One region of the Lentzea sp. NPDC036949 genome, then DNA from elsewhere that is predicted to be linked to it. Evidence: predicted binding sites of a transcription regulator. Region 1 holds the regulator's gene; the other holds the start of a gene.

Region 1 (6,886 bases):
GGTCGAGCTGATCATGGCGGAGCCGCGGTCGGTGCGGGTCAACTCCGGCTCCGGTGACGTGGACGTCCGGGTGCCGGGTGGTCCGTACCGGATCACCGGGGTGTCGGGCAGCGGTGACCGCGACATCCAGGTCGCGACCGCGCCGGACGCACCGCTCGAGCTCAACCTCACCACCGGTTCCGGCGAGGTCCGGGTGCTCGCCATCTGAGTCCGTCCGAGGGGGACTGTGTCGAGGGCCACTCCACAAGGGGTGGCCCTCGTGGCGTTCTGAGGGAACAACGGGAGCTTCCCAGCCGTTATGCCAGTCAGAAAGCTTGAGTCGGGTAGGCTCAAGGTTGAGCAAGGTGGCAAACTTGAGCCAGCAACGCTCAACAAGTACTAGCGGAAGGAACTCCAATGGCGCGTGCAGTCGGCATCGACTTGGGGACGACCAACTCCGTCGTCGCCGTTCTCGAGGGCGGTGAGCCGACGGTCATCGCCAACTCGGAGGGCTCGAGGACGACCCCGTCCATCGTCGCTTTCGCCAAGAACGGCGAGGTCCTCGTGGGTCAGCCCGCGAAGAACCAGGCCGTCACCAACGTCGACCGCACCATCCGCTCGGTCAAGCGCCACATCGGCACCGACTGGAAGACCGACGAGGTCGACGGCAAGAAGTACACCTCGCAGGAGATCAGCGCGCGCGTGCTCATGAAGCTCAAGCGCGACGCCGAGGCGTACCTGGGCGAGGAGATCACCGACGCGGTCATCACCGTCCCGGCCTACTTCGAGGACGCGCAGCGGCAGGCCACCAAGGAGGCCGGCCAGATCGCGGGTCTCAACGTGCTCCGCATCGTCAACGAGCCGACCTCCGCCGCTCTGGCGTACGGCCTCGACAAGGGCGAGAAGGAGCAGACCATCCTGGTCTTCGACCTCGGTGGCGGCACGTTCGACGTCTCGCTGCTCGAGCTCGGCGACGGCGTCGTCGAGGTCCGCGCGACCTCCGGTGACAACCACCTCGGTGGCGACGACTGGGACCAGCGCGTCGTCGACTGGCTGGTCGAGCGCTTCAAGCAGGCCAACGGCATCGACCTGACCAAGGACAAGATGGCCCTGCAGCGGATCCGCGAGGCCGCTGAGAAGGCCAAGATCGAGCTGTCCAGCTCGGCGCAGGCGTCCATCAACCTGCCCTACATCACGGTCGACGCGGACAAGAACCCGCTGTTCCTCGACGAGACGCTGTCGCGCGCCGAGTTCCAGCGCATCACGTCCGACCTGCTCGAGCGCACCCGCGCGCCGTTCAACAACGTGATCAAGGACGCTGGCGTCTCCGTCGGCGACATCGACCACGTCGTGCTCGTCGGTGGCTCGACCCGCATGCCCGCCGTCGCGGAGCTCGTCAAGGAGCTGACCGGCGGCCGCGAGCCCAACAAGGGCGTGAACCCGGACGAGGTCGTCGCCGTCGGCGCCGCCCTGCAGGCCGGTGTCCTCAAGGGCGAGGTCAAGGACGTCCTGCTGCTCGACGTCACCCCGCTGTCCCTCGGCATCGAGACCAAGGGCGGCATCATGACCAAGCTGATCGAGCGCAACACCACGATCCCGACCAAGCGGTCCGAGACCTTCACGACGGCGGACGACAACCAGCCGTCCGTGCAGATCCAGGTCTTCCAGGGCGAGCGCGAGATCGCGTCGCAGAACAAGAAGCTCGGCATGTTCGAGCTGACCGGTCTGCCCCCGGCCCCGCGCGGCGTGCCGCAGATCGAGGTCACCTTCGACATCGACGCGAACGGCATCGTCCACGTGTCGGCGAAGGACCTGGGCACCGGCAAGGAGCAGTCGATGACGATCACCGGTGGCTCCGCGCTGCCGAAGGACGACATCGACCGCATGGTCAAGGACGCGGAGGCCCACGCGGAGGAGGACAAGCGCCGCCGCGAGGAGGTCGAGGTCCGCAACCAGGCCGAGACGCTGGTCTACCAGACGGAGAAGGTCGTCAAGGAGAACGACGACAAGCTCCCGGCGGAGATCAAGGACAAGGTCAACGCCGCCGTCGCCGAGGCGAACGAGGCGCTCAAGGGCACCGACATCAACGCCATCAAGGCCGCGGTGGAGAAGCTCGCGACCGAGTCGCAGGCCATCGGCCAGGCGATCTACGCCAACGCGCCGGGCGCGGCGGGTGCCGAGGCCCCTGGTGCGGGTGCCGGTGCGGCCGGTGCCGGCCAGGCCAAGTCCGACAAGGACGACGACGTCGTCGACGCCGAGATCGTGGACGAGGACGAGAAGAAGTGACCGAGCCGAGGCACGCAGCTCCTGACGAGCAGCAGCCTCCCCTCGTCGTGAACGACCGGCGCCGGATCGACCCCGAAACGGGCGAGGTCCGCGCGCCGGCCGCTCCGGCGGAGGAGGGCGCAGCCCAGGAGACCGACGAGACCGTGGTCGCCGCCGAGTTCGTGGACGACGCCGCCGTCGAGCTGAAGGCCCAGCTCGACGAGCGCACCGCGGACCTGCAGCGGCTCACCGCCGAGTACGCGAACTACCGCAAGCGGGTGGAACGCGACCGGGAAGCGGTGATCAACAACGCGAAGGCGTCCGTGGCCGCCGAGCTCCTGCCGCTGCTGGACGACGTCGAACGGGCCGCCGCTCACGGCGACCTGACCGGCGCGTTCAAGGCGGTGGCGGACAAGCTCGTGTCCACGCTGCAGAAGACCGGCCTGGAGCCGTTCGCGCACGAGGGCGAGGCGTTCGACCCGTCGGTGCACGAGGCCGTGCAGCACAGCACGTCCCCGGACGTCGAGGGCCCGACCGTCACCGCCGTGCTGCGGCGCGGCTACCGGTTCGGCGAGAAGCTCGTCCGCCCGGCGCTCGTCGCCGTGACGGACCACGAGCCGGCAGCACCCGCTGAAGAGAGCTGAAGGGAGGGAGACGTCCGGTGAGTGCTAGGGACTGGATCGAGAAGGACTTCTACCGCGAACTGGGCGTCTCCTCCGACGCCTCGGCGGACGAGATCAAGAAGTCGTACCGCAAGCTCGCCCGTGAGCTGCACCCCGACGCCAACCCCGGCGACGCCAAGGCGGAGGCCCGCTTCAAGGCCGTCTCCGAGGCCTACGGGGTGCTGTCCGACGCGGCGAAGCGCAAGCAGTACGACGAGGCTCGTCGCCTGTTCGCGGGCGGAGGGGGCTTCCCCGGCGGCTTCGGCGGTGCCGGCGGCTTCGACGTCAACGACCTGTTCGGTCGGGCAGCGCAGGGCACCGGTGGCGGTGGCGGTGGCCTGGGCGACCTGCTCGGCGGCCTGTTCAACCGGCGCGGTGGCGGCGGTGCGGCCTCGGCCACGCGTCCCCGTCGCGGCGAGGACGTCGAGACCGACGTCCGGCTCGACTTCACCGAGGCGGTGAGGGGCGCGCAGGTGCCACTGCGGCTGTCCTCACCGGCCGCGTGCACGACCTGCGGCGGCTCCGGCGCCAAGCCGGGCACGACGCCGCACACCTGCGCGACCTGCTCGGGTTCCGGCCTGGTCACGCGGTCGCAGGGCGCGTTCGCGTTCAGCGAGCCGTGCCGCGACTGCCGCGGCACCGGCCGGATCATCGACGACCCGTGCGTCGAGTGCGGTGGCGACGGCGTCAGCACCCGCACCCGCACGCTGACCGTCCGAATCCCCTCGGGGGTCGACGACGGCCAGCGGATCCGCCTGGCGGGGCAGGGCGAACCGGGGCGCAACGGCGGACCGTCGGGCGACCTGTTCGTCCGCGTGCACGTCAACCCGCACAGCGTGTTCGGCCGCCAGGGCAACGACCTGACGCTGACCGCGCCGATGACGTTCCCCGAGCTGGCGCTGGGCACGACGTTGACCGTGCCGACGCTGGACGGCAAGGTGACCTTGAAGGTGCCGGCCGGCACCGCTTCCGGGCGCGTGCTGAGGGCGCGCGGCAAGGGCATCACCCGCAAGGACGGCAGCCAGGGCGATCTGCTGATCACGCTGGAGGTCGCCGTCCCGAACAACCTGTCCTCCGAGGCGCGCACGGCCCTGGAGGCGTACGCGGACGTGACCAAGGAGCACGACCCGCGAGGTGAGCTGAACGCGCTGCTGGAAGGGCGGTGAGTTCCGGTGAGTTTTCCGTTCCCGCCGGGGACCGACGAGGACACGCCGTTCTTCGTCATCTCGGTGGCAGCACAGCTCTCCGGCCTGCACGCGCAGACCCTGCGGTCCTACGACCGGATGGGCCTCGTGTCGCCGGGCCGCACCTCCGGCGGCGGCCGCCGCTACTCGATGCGCGACATCGTGCTGCTGCGCGAGGTCCAGCGCCTCTCCCAGGAGGAGGGCGTGAACCTCGCCGGCATCAAGCGCATCATCGACCTGGAGCACCAGGTCGACGCCCTGCGCGCCCGCGTGACCGAGCTGTCCCAGGAGCTGGCCCAGGCACTGGCCGCCGCCGACTCCGCGGCGGCCGCGGTGCACGCCTCCTACCGCAGGGACCTGGTCCCGGTGCGGCAGGAGACGGCGCTCGTGGTGTGGAAGCCCAAGCCGCGCAAGTAGCTCACCGCTCGAAGTAGAACCCGGTCTCCAGGTCCGCCAGGAGGCCGGGTTCCTGCGGTTCCCACCCCAGCAGCGTCCTCGTGCGCGCGCTGGACGTCGGTGCGTCCCGCGTCACCATGAACGCCAACGGCCCGAAGTGCTCCTGCGCTCGTTCCGCGGGAATGCTCTCGACCGGCAGGCCGAGCTTGCGCCCGATCGCCTCGGCGATGGTGCGCATCGGCACGGCCTCCTCGGCCACCGCGTGCAGCACCGCGCCCGTAGGCGCCGCCTCCACCGCCAGCCGGTACAGCCGCGCCGCGTCCAGGGTGTGCGCCGCGGACCAGCGGTTCGTGCCGTCACCGGGGTAGCCGGACACGCCCTTCTCCCGCGCGGTCCTGACCAGGATCGGGATGAACCCGGCCGTGTCGAGCGGGCTGTGCACGGTGGGCGGCAGCACGACCACCGAACCGCGCACGTCCGCGGCGTCGACGATCGCGTTGCGGGCGGCACCGCGGCTGTCGGTGTCGGTGACCCGGTCCTCCTCCGTCGCGGTGCGGCCCAGGTCGGCGTACGACAGCGTGCCGCTGGTGCCGATCAGGGCCTTGCCGGTGCCGGAGAGCTCGTCGAGGAACGCCTTGACCACCGCCAGGTCAGCTCCGGCGGCACCCGCGTAGTCGCCGGCGAACATCTCCTCGTGCTTGAACGCCAGGTGGACCACCGCGTCCGCCTCGGCGGCGGCCTTGCGCAGCCCGTCCAGGTCGTCGAGGTCACCGCGCCGGACCCGGGCGCCCCAGGCCTCCAGCCTGGCGGCGGACATGTCGGACCGGGCCAGGCCGACGACCTCGTGCCCGGCTCCCAGCAGCTCCGGGACCAGCGCCGAACCGACGTGACCGCTGGCGCCCGTGACGAAAACCTTCATCGCACTTCCTCAAGGTGATGGGACTTGGTCTCATCAACAGTAGCAGAGTGATGGGACTTAGTCGCATCACTTAGGATGGGGTCATGGGTCGATGGGAGCCGGACGCGCGGGAGCGGTTGGTGCGCGCCGCACTCGACCTGTTCGGCGAGCAGGGGTACGACAACACCGCGGTCGCGCAGATCGCCGAACGCGCCGGGCTCACCAAGAGCACGTTCTTCCGGCACTTCCGGGACAAGCGCGAGGTGCTGTTCGGCGGTCAGGACCAGCTCGCCGAGGTGCTCACCACCGGCATCGCCGGCGCGCCGGAGCAGGCGGAACCGCTGGCCGCGGTCGAGGCGGCGCTGGTCGCGGTCGGCACCTGGTTCACCGACGAGCACCGGGCGCACGGCCCGCAGCGGCAGGCGGTGATCGAGGACCACCTGGAACTGCGCGAGCGGTCGGCGCTGAAGATGGTCGGGTTCGGCGTGGCCATGAAGGACGCGCTCGAACGCCGCGGCGTCGCCGAGCTGGCGGCAGCGGTGGCCGCCGAGCTCGGCGTGCTCGCCTTCGAACGCGCGTACGGCACGTGGGTGACGACCACCGGAGACTGGTCCGACGTCGTCCGGCGGTCGGTCGCCGAGGTGCGGACCGCGGCCGCGACGCTCGGCTAGCCGCTCACGACTCCTCGCCAGACCCCTTGCCGGCCTTCACCCCGAAGTAGTCGCCGCCCTTGCGCTTCGCGTCGTCGGTGCCCCAGTCGCGGATGCGGTCCACCGGCACCATGCGGGGGATGTGCTTGCGGCAGTGGACGTAGGCCTCCTGCACCTGCACGACGACCCAGCGCTCCACCTTGCGGTCCTCGGTGGGGAACTCCTCGCGCGGCGCGATGCGGGCCCTGCCGTTGACGTGCAGGCCGATCAGGTCCTCGGTGAAGTCCACCATCAGCATGCCGACGTGCGGGTTCTCCATGATGTTGCCGAGCGAGGCCATGACGCCGTTGCCGCGGTACTCGGGGTACGCGACGGTCCTCGGGTCGACCACCCGGATGAAGCCCGCGGGTCCGGCGCGCAGCGTCGAGTCGCATTCGCCGTCGGCGTCGGAGGTCGAGATGAACGCCATCTCCATCCGGCCGACGAACTCGGCCATCGCGGGGTTGAGGTGGTCCAGTACCTGGTCCGAGTAGAAGCGTGTGGCGCGATCGGAGGTCTCCAGGGCACATTGGAGGAAGTGCTCGCCGCGGGAGCCGGGATGTTCGACACGGTTGGGTGAGGTGGTTCCAGTCAATTCAGGCAAGGACACGCGCCACACCGTTGCACGCAAGCGCGCAACTCGGTACGGAGGGACCCTCAGATTCACACTGTTGCGGTAACAAGCAGTTGCGTACCGTAGTCATGCTTCGCTCGAAGGTGGCATCAAGGAGTCGGAAGGCCAGAACAGAGGTTAGTGTCCACCCCGTCGGGGGACGGATGTTTGACGAGCACGGCGCCTCACCGGTGCCAGGA
Region 2 (6,886 bases), on a different contig from region 1:
GAGTGGCAGTACTGCGAGGAGTGCCTGGGGTACGTGCTGCCGCGACGGGTCGTGGAGCAGCTGGACGGCGTACCGGCGGACGGCCGGTGCCCGCTGCACGAGCACATGCCGTTGCGGCAGCTGCCGGGCCGGGAGCGGTTGCCGGTGGTGGTGGCGGTGCGGATGAGCCTGTCGTTCCCCGGCCTGATCGCGGCGGTGCCGCTGTGCCGCGGCGGGAAGGTGCACTGGTTCTCCGACGGCGGGATCACCAGCAACTTCCCGATCCACTTCTTCGACGCGCTGCTGCCGCGGTGGCCCACGTTCGGGCTGAGCCTGCAGTCCTACCCCGACGGCGACACGGCTGAGGTGTGGCTGCCCGAGCAGGACGCGTCGGACAGCGGGACGCCCTACCGGCAGCTCACGTCGATGCCGGGATTCCTGATGTCCATCCTGGACACGTTCCTCGACTGGCGGGACACGATGCAGTCGGCGCTGCCCGGCTACCGCGGCCGCATCGCGCACGTGCGCCAGGCGGAGGACGAGGGCGGCACGAACCTGTTCATGACGCCCGAGACCATCCGCACGCTGGCGTTGCGCGGGCAGAAGGCCGGCGATCTGCTGCGCGAGCGGTTCACGCAGCAGCAGAACACCGACCGCTACCGCTGGATCCGGCTGCGCATGGCGTTGCGCGAGTACCAGGAGCTCGGCGTGCAGGCCGAGGACCGCGAGGCGCTCTACGACGCCGTGCTCGCCCGGTTCGAGATCCCCGAGGCGCTGCACGAGTGGTTCCGCACCCCACCGGCGGACGGCGACCCGTACCGCGACGCGATCGAGGTCGCGCTGGACGACGTGGGCCGGCTCGCGGAGGGCGGTCCGTTCGACGGGGTACCGCCGGTGGACCCGGATCTGCGGCTGACACCGCCCGAGTGAGCGCGCTACCCTCGTGGACATGACGCGCCGATTCAGCCACCCCCGACCCGCGGCGGTGGCGCGCGCCTGAACCACCTTCCCGTCGGTCGGGGGACCTCGCACCAGCACCCCACGCCGAGAACGGGAAGAACCCATGTACCGCACCGATGAACTCGTGCGCGCCCTGAAGGTCCGCGACCTCACCGATCCCGCCCAGGGCCCGCACGCGATGCAACTGCTGATCGCCGACCTCAAGGCAGCGTTGCCGGACACGAGAGAAGTGCGCCACCATCCGCTCGTACCGGTGGAGCACAACTACGAGCACCTCGGCTATCCCGCCGACGCCATCACGCGCGATGCCCGCTACACGAGGTACGTCAGCGAGACGTGCATGTTGCGCAGCCACACGACGGCGATGATCCCGCCCGCTCTCAAGGACGCGCGGCCCGACGTCACGCTCCTGTGCCCCGGTCTGGTCTACCGCCGTGACACGGTCGACAGGCTGCACACGGGCACACCGCACCAGCTCGACCTCTGGCGCATAACGCACGGAGCCGAACCGCTCGAAGAACTGATCCACGTGGTCGTGAGCACAGTTCTCCCCGGCAAGCGCTACCGCACGATCGACGCCGAACACCCGTACACCACGCACGGCAAGCAGATCGACGTGTGGCACGACGGCCAGTGGGTGGAGATCGGCGAGTGCGGGTACGCGGCGCGGCACGTCCTCAAGGACCACCCGCACGGGCTTGCGATGGGGCTGGGCCTCGACCGGTTGGTGATGCTGCGCAAGGGCGTTCCCGACATCCGCCTGCTGCGCAACGGGGACGCGCGCATCGCGGAGCAGATGCGGGACCTGGCCGAGTACCGCCCGATCTCCCGGCACCCGGCCGCGACCAGGGACATCTCGATCGTGGCCGACGGGCACGAGGACGCCGAGACGCTCGGTGACCGGATTCGCGCGCTGGACCCGCAGGACCTGGTCGAGGAGATCGCGGTTCTCAGCGAGACACCGGCCGAGGAGCTGCCCGCGCACGTCCGGGAGCGCCTCGGTGCCCAGCTGGGGCAGAAGAACGTGCTCATCCGCGTGACGATGAGGGCGCCGGAGCGCACCCTCACCGACCGCGAGACGAACGAGCTGAGGGACCGGCTGCTTCAGCGCTTGCGGGCGACCGCGCCGTAGATGCTGATGCGGTCCTCGTAGGAGTCCGGGCGCCACTCGTTCACCGGGACGACGCCCGGCTCCAGCACGTCCATGCCGTCGAAGAAGCGGACGACCTCGGCGTGCGAGCGGACGCTGATCGCGTTGTCGGTGCTGCGGTACACCGCCATGACCTGCGCGGCCTCCTCCTGTTCCTGCGGCGAGAGGCCGTCGTGGGTGGCGTGCGTGATCGCCAGGTACGAGCCGGAGGGGAACGCGGCCATGTACTCGGCGGCGGCGCCGTACGGGTCGTCGGAGTCGGGCACGAAGTGCAGGGCCGCGATGATCAGCACCGCGACCGGCCGGTCGAAGTCGAGGACGTCGCGGGCGGCGTGCAGCACCTTCGCGGGCGCGCGCAGGTCGGCCTGCAACGCCGTGGCGTGCGGGTTGTCGGCGAGCAGCGCGGTGCTGTGGGCCACGGCGACGGGCTCGAAGTCCACGTAGACCACGCGTGCCGACGGGTTGTCCTGCTGGGCGATCTCGTGGACGTTGCCCACGGTCGGGATGCCGGAGCCCAGGTCGAGGAACTGGTCGACGCCCTCCGCGACCAGGTGGCGCACGGCCCTGCGCAGGAACGAGCGGTTGGCCCCCGCGCTGTGGGCGATGCCGGGGAAGATCTTCTCCACCTGCTTGGCGGCGGCGCGGTCGGCTTCGAAGTTGTGCGAGCCGCCCAGGTAGTAGTCGTACATCCGCGCGACGCTCGGACGCGTGACGTCGACCGTGGACGGGACCCACTTCAGCTCTTCCTTCACGCGAAGATCCTCGCTAATCGCCGCACGGGTGTCCACCGCCACACGCCCGGTCGCCCGCCGTGTCACCCGCTTCCCCGCTCGCTCACAGCGAACGGACCGGGGGAACACCACCCCGCTGAAGTTGGTTGAGCGGTACAGACTCAACTTTGGAGGGTGATGGAGATGGGCGAGACGTTGGCCCTGCCGGTGCTGCCGCTGGACGACGTTGTGGTGCTGCCCGGCATGGTGGTGCCGATCCGCATCTCCGGTGCGGACGCCAGCGCGGAGGCCCGTGCCGCCGTGGACGCCGCCACGACGGCGGCGAACCACCAGGTTCTGCTGGTACCACGGCTGGACGGGAAGTACGCGGCGGTCGGCACACTGGCCGAGATCGAGCAGGTGGGACGCCTGCCGGGCGGTGAGCGCGCGGCGGTCGTGCGCGGTACCAAGCGCGTGCGGATCGGGACGGGGACCACGGGGCCGGGTGCGGCGCTGTGGGTGAACGCGACCGTCACCGACGAGTCGCCGGTCACCGACCGGACGCGGGAGCTGGCCCGCGAGTACCGGGCCATCGTCACGAACGTCCTGCAGACGCGGGGTGCGTGGCAGATGGTCGACTCGGTGCAGCAGATCACCGACCCGTCCGCGCTCGCCGACCTCGCCGGCTACGCGCCCTACCTCGACGAGAAGCAGAAGATCTGGCTGCTGGAGACGAGCGACGTCACCGCGCGGCTGGAGAAGCTGGTCGAGTGGGGACAGGCGCACCTGACCGAGCTCGACGTCAACGAAACGATCGCGAAGGACGTCAAGGAAGGCGTCGAGAAGCAGCAGCGGGAGTTCCTGCTGCGCCAGCAGATGGCCGCGATCCGCAAGGAGCTGGCCGAGCTCGACGGCAAGCCGGCGTCCGAGGAGGCCGACTACCGGGCCCGCGTCGAGGCCGCGAGCCTGCCGGAGAAGGTCGAGAAGGCGGCGCTCGCCGAGGTCGAGAAGATGGAGCGCACCTCGGAGCAGTCGCCGGAGGTGGGCTGGATCCGGACGTGGCTCGACACCGTCCTCGAACTGCCGTGGAACGAGCGAACCGAGGACTCGTACGACATCAAGGCCGCGCGTGAGGTGCTCGACGCCGATCACGCGGGTCTGGACGACGTGAAGCAGCGCATCACCGAGTACCTGGCCGTGCGCAAGCGCCGGGCCGACCGCGGTCTTGGTGTCGTGGGCGGTCGTCGTTCCGGTGCGGTGCTCGCGCTCGTCGGTCCCCCCGGTGTCGGCAAGACGTCGCTGGGCGAGTCCGTGGCGCGCGCCATGGGGCGGAAGTTCGTGCGGGTCGCACTGGGCGGCGTGCGCGACGAGGCCGAGATCCGCGGTCACCGCCGCACATACGTCGGCGCGTTGCCGGGCCGGATCGTCCGCGCGATCAGCGAGGCCGGTTCGATGAACCCGGTCGTGCTGCTCGACGAGATCGACAAGGTCGGCTCCGACTACCGCGGCGACCCGACGGCGGCGTTGCTGGAGGTGCTGGACCCGGCGCAGAACCACACGTTCCGCGACCACTACCTGGAGGTCGAGCTCGACCTCTCGGACGTGGTGTTCCTCGCGACCGCGAACGTGCTGGAGTCGATCCCGGCGCCGCTGCTCGACCGCATGGAGCTCGTGCAGCTCGACGGCTACACCGAGGACGAGAAGGTCACGATCGCCCGCGACCACCTGCTGCCGCGCCAGCTCGACCGGGCCGGTCTCACGGCGCAGGACGTCGCGATCGACGAAGCCGCCCTGCACCAGCTCGCGAGCGAGTACACGCGGGAAGCCGGTGTGCGGCAGCTGGAACGGTCCCTCGCGCGGATTCTGCGCAAGGTGACCGCGAAGGTCGCGCTGGGTGAGCGGGAGCTGCCGATCGAGGTCGACCGGCCGTCGCTCAAGTCGTACCTGGGCAGCCCGAAGAACACGCCCGAGTCGGCGGAGCGGACCTCGGTGCCCGGTGTGGCAACGGGTCTGGCCGTCACGGGCGTCGGCGGTGACGTGCTGTTCATCGAGGCCTCGCTGGCCCCGAAGGACACCGGGTCGACCGGCGTCACGCTCACCGGCCAGCTCGGCGACGTGATGAAGGAGTCGGCGCAGATCGCGTTGTCCTACCTGCGTTCGCACGACGACAAGGCCGCGGCGCTGGCCGACCGGGGTGTGCACATCCACGTCCCGGCGGGTGCGGTGCCGAAGGACGGGCCGTCCGCGGGCGTGACGATGACGACGGCGCTGGCCTCGCTGCTGTCCGGCCGCCCGGTGCGCTCGGACGTGGCGATGACCGGTGAGATCTCGCTGACCGGCCGGGTGCTGCCGATCGGCGGCGTGAAGCAGAAGCTGCTCGCCGCCCACCGCGCCGGCATCACGACCGTGCTGCTGCCCCAGCGCAACGAGCCGGACCTGGACGACGTGCCGGAGTCGGTGCGCGAGCAGCTGACCGTGCACTTCGTCTCGGACGTGTCCGAGGTGCTGCGGCACGCGCTGTCGGCGGAGACGGCCCAGGAGACCGTTGCGGCGTAACGGTCTCCGGTAGACCCCCCGTGGGGGCAGCAGCGGCGACTGCTGCCCCCACGGGGCTTTTCAGTGACCGATGTCGATGACGAGCCGGTTCGGACCCGTCAGCGTGAACACCCGGTGCCACGACGCGGCGTCGCCGTACCCGACGGCGATGCCCAGCGTGGCCTCGAAGTCGCAGGTGAGCGCGACCCCGCGGACGTTCTCCAGACCGGGCGTCGGGAAGTTGCGCGACCCGGTGTAGGTCGGGTTCCCGGCGTCGTCGTGCGCGGCCGCACCGATCAGCGTGACCTCCAGGACCTCGTTCCCGGGAACGGCGACCGGCAGCCCCGACCCGCAGTTCGAAACAGCGGTGACCTCGCGGACCCGGTGCTCGGCCGGCAGGCCGGACAGGTCCAGCACCACCCGGTCGAACCCGGTGTTGCGGCCGGTCCTGATGTCGGACAGCGTCGGTGTGCTCTGCGCCGACGCCGTCGGGACGACTGTGCCGACCGCGAGCACCGCCACCAGCACCGCGGTGAGACGTGTGTTCATCTTCGGCCCCTCTCAAGGTTCGTTCGATGACCTGAGGACGTGTGACCCGGGCCACAGTTGCGTCGCGCTGCGGGTAGATGTCGACGACGACCGCGGGTGCGCGGTCAGGCGAGGAAGTCCTCCAACGGCACCGGCGTCAGCCCGTCGTGCTTCGCCCGCTCCAGGAACGCGGTGAAGTCCTCCACGAACGTGGTGCGGAAGTGCATGAGCACGATGTCCCCCGGCCGCAGCCGGTCGCCCACCTGGAACTGCACCCGGCCGTCGTTGACCGCGGCGGTCCAGTTGACCAGCGCCTTGAACCCGCAGCCGGCAGCCGCCCTGCGGGTGTTCGCGTCGTAGTTGCCGAACGGCGGGCGGAACAACGTGGGCCGCTTGCCGTACTCGGCCGCGAGGAAGTCGGCGTTGCCGCAGATCTCCTGCCGCTGGAACTCGTAGCCCTTGCCCTGCAGGTTCGGGTGGTTCGTGGTGTGGCTGTGGACCGTGACGGGCATGTGCTTGAAGTAGTCCTTGTGCCCCTCGGCGTACTTGGTGTTGAGGAACAGCGACGGCCACACGCCCGCGTTCTCCATCAGCTCGCGCGCCTTCGGGTGCTGCACCGCGCCGTCGTCGATCGTGATGAACACGTACGGCTTGGCGGTTTCGATGCGCGTGACGACGGGCACCATGCCGTCGTGGACCGCCGGCGCGTGCGCCTGCACCGTGCCGTACGTGTACGGCGGCTCGAACATCCGCTTCGGCTGCTCGGTCGTGGCGGTGGTCGTCTGCGGCGCCGTCGTGAGCACCGGCCCACCCGGCTGCGCGTCGGGTTGCCGCGCACATGCGACCAACACCACGACCAGCACAAAGGCAGCACAAAGCCGCAACTTGGACATCATTTCCCCCTCCACGCGGAAGACGCCGCGCAGGCACTCATGGTTGCACGGGGATAAGGTCGAAATGATCACAAAGAGGAGGAGTTCCGATGAGCCTTGAGCGTCCAGTCGCTCCCGACCCCTACGCCCTG

Evidence for each region. The regulator HspR, encoded in region 1, represses chaperone genes until heat shock. The targets are predictions, from matches to a motif close to ANNTTGAGTNNNNNNNACTCAANNT.
Region 2: the regulator HspR is predicted to act here: its motif matches at 2,964-2,988, upstream of lon (endopeptidase La).

Annotation. Positions count from the first base shown of each region.
Region 1 is NZ_JBVJRA010000001.1:615,601-622,486, reverse strand. It holds gene ACZ7CD_RS03220 (DUF4097 family beta strand repeat-containing protein) at 1-208, shown strand, start outside; gene dnaK (molecular chaperone DnaK) at 397-2,265, shown strand; gene grpE (nucleotide exchange factor GrpE) at 2,262-2,888, shown strand; gene dnaJ (molecular chaperone DnaJ) at 2,906-4,072, shown strand; gene ACZ7CD_RS03200 (heat shock protein transcriptional repressor HspR) at 4,079-4,507, shown strand; gene ACZ7CD_RS03195 (SDR family oxidoreductase) at 4,509-5,405, opposite strand; gene ACZ7CD_RS03190 (TetR/AcrR family transcriptional regulator) at 5,489-6,055, shown strand; gene ACZ7CD_RS03185 (pyridoxamine 5'-phosphate oxidase family protein) at 6,060-6,530, opposite strand.
Region 2 is NZ_JBVJRA010000003.1:233,323-240,208, reverse strand. It holds gene ACZ7CD_RS10635 (patatin) at 1-909, shown strand, start outside; gene srmL (PheS-related mystery ligase SrmL) at 1,043-2,071, shown strand; gene ACZ7CD_RS10625 (SAM-dependent methyltransferase) at 2,044-2,841, opposite strand; gene lon (endopeptidase La) at 3,004-5,355, shown strand; gene ACZ7CD_RS10615 (AMIN-like domain-containing (lipo)protein) at 5,416-5,883, opposite strand; gene ACZ7CD_RS10610 (polysaccharide deacetylase family protein) at 5,988-6,725, opposite strand; gene ACZ7CD_RS10605 (YbhB/YbcL family Raf kinase inhibitor-like protein) at 6,845-6,886, shown strand, end outside.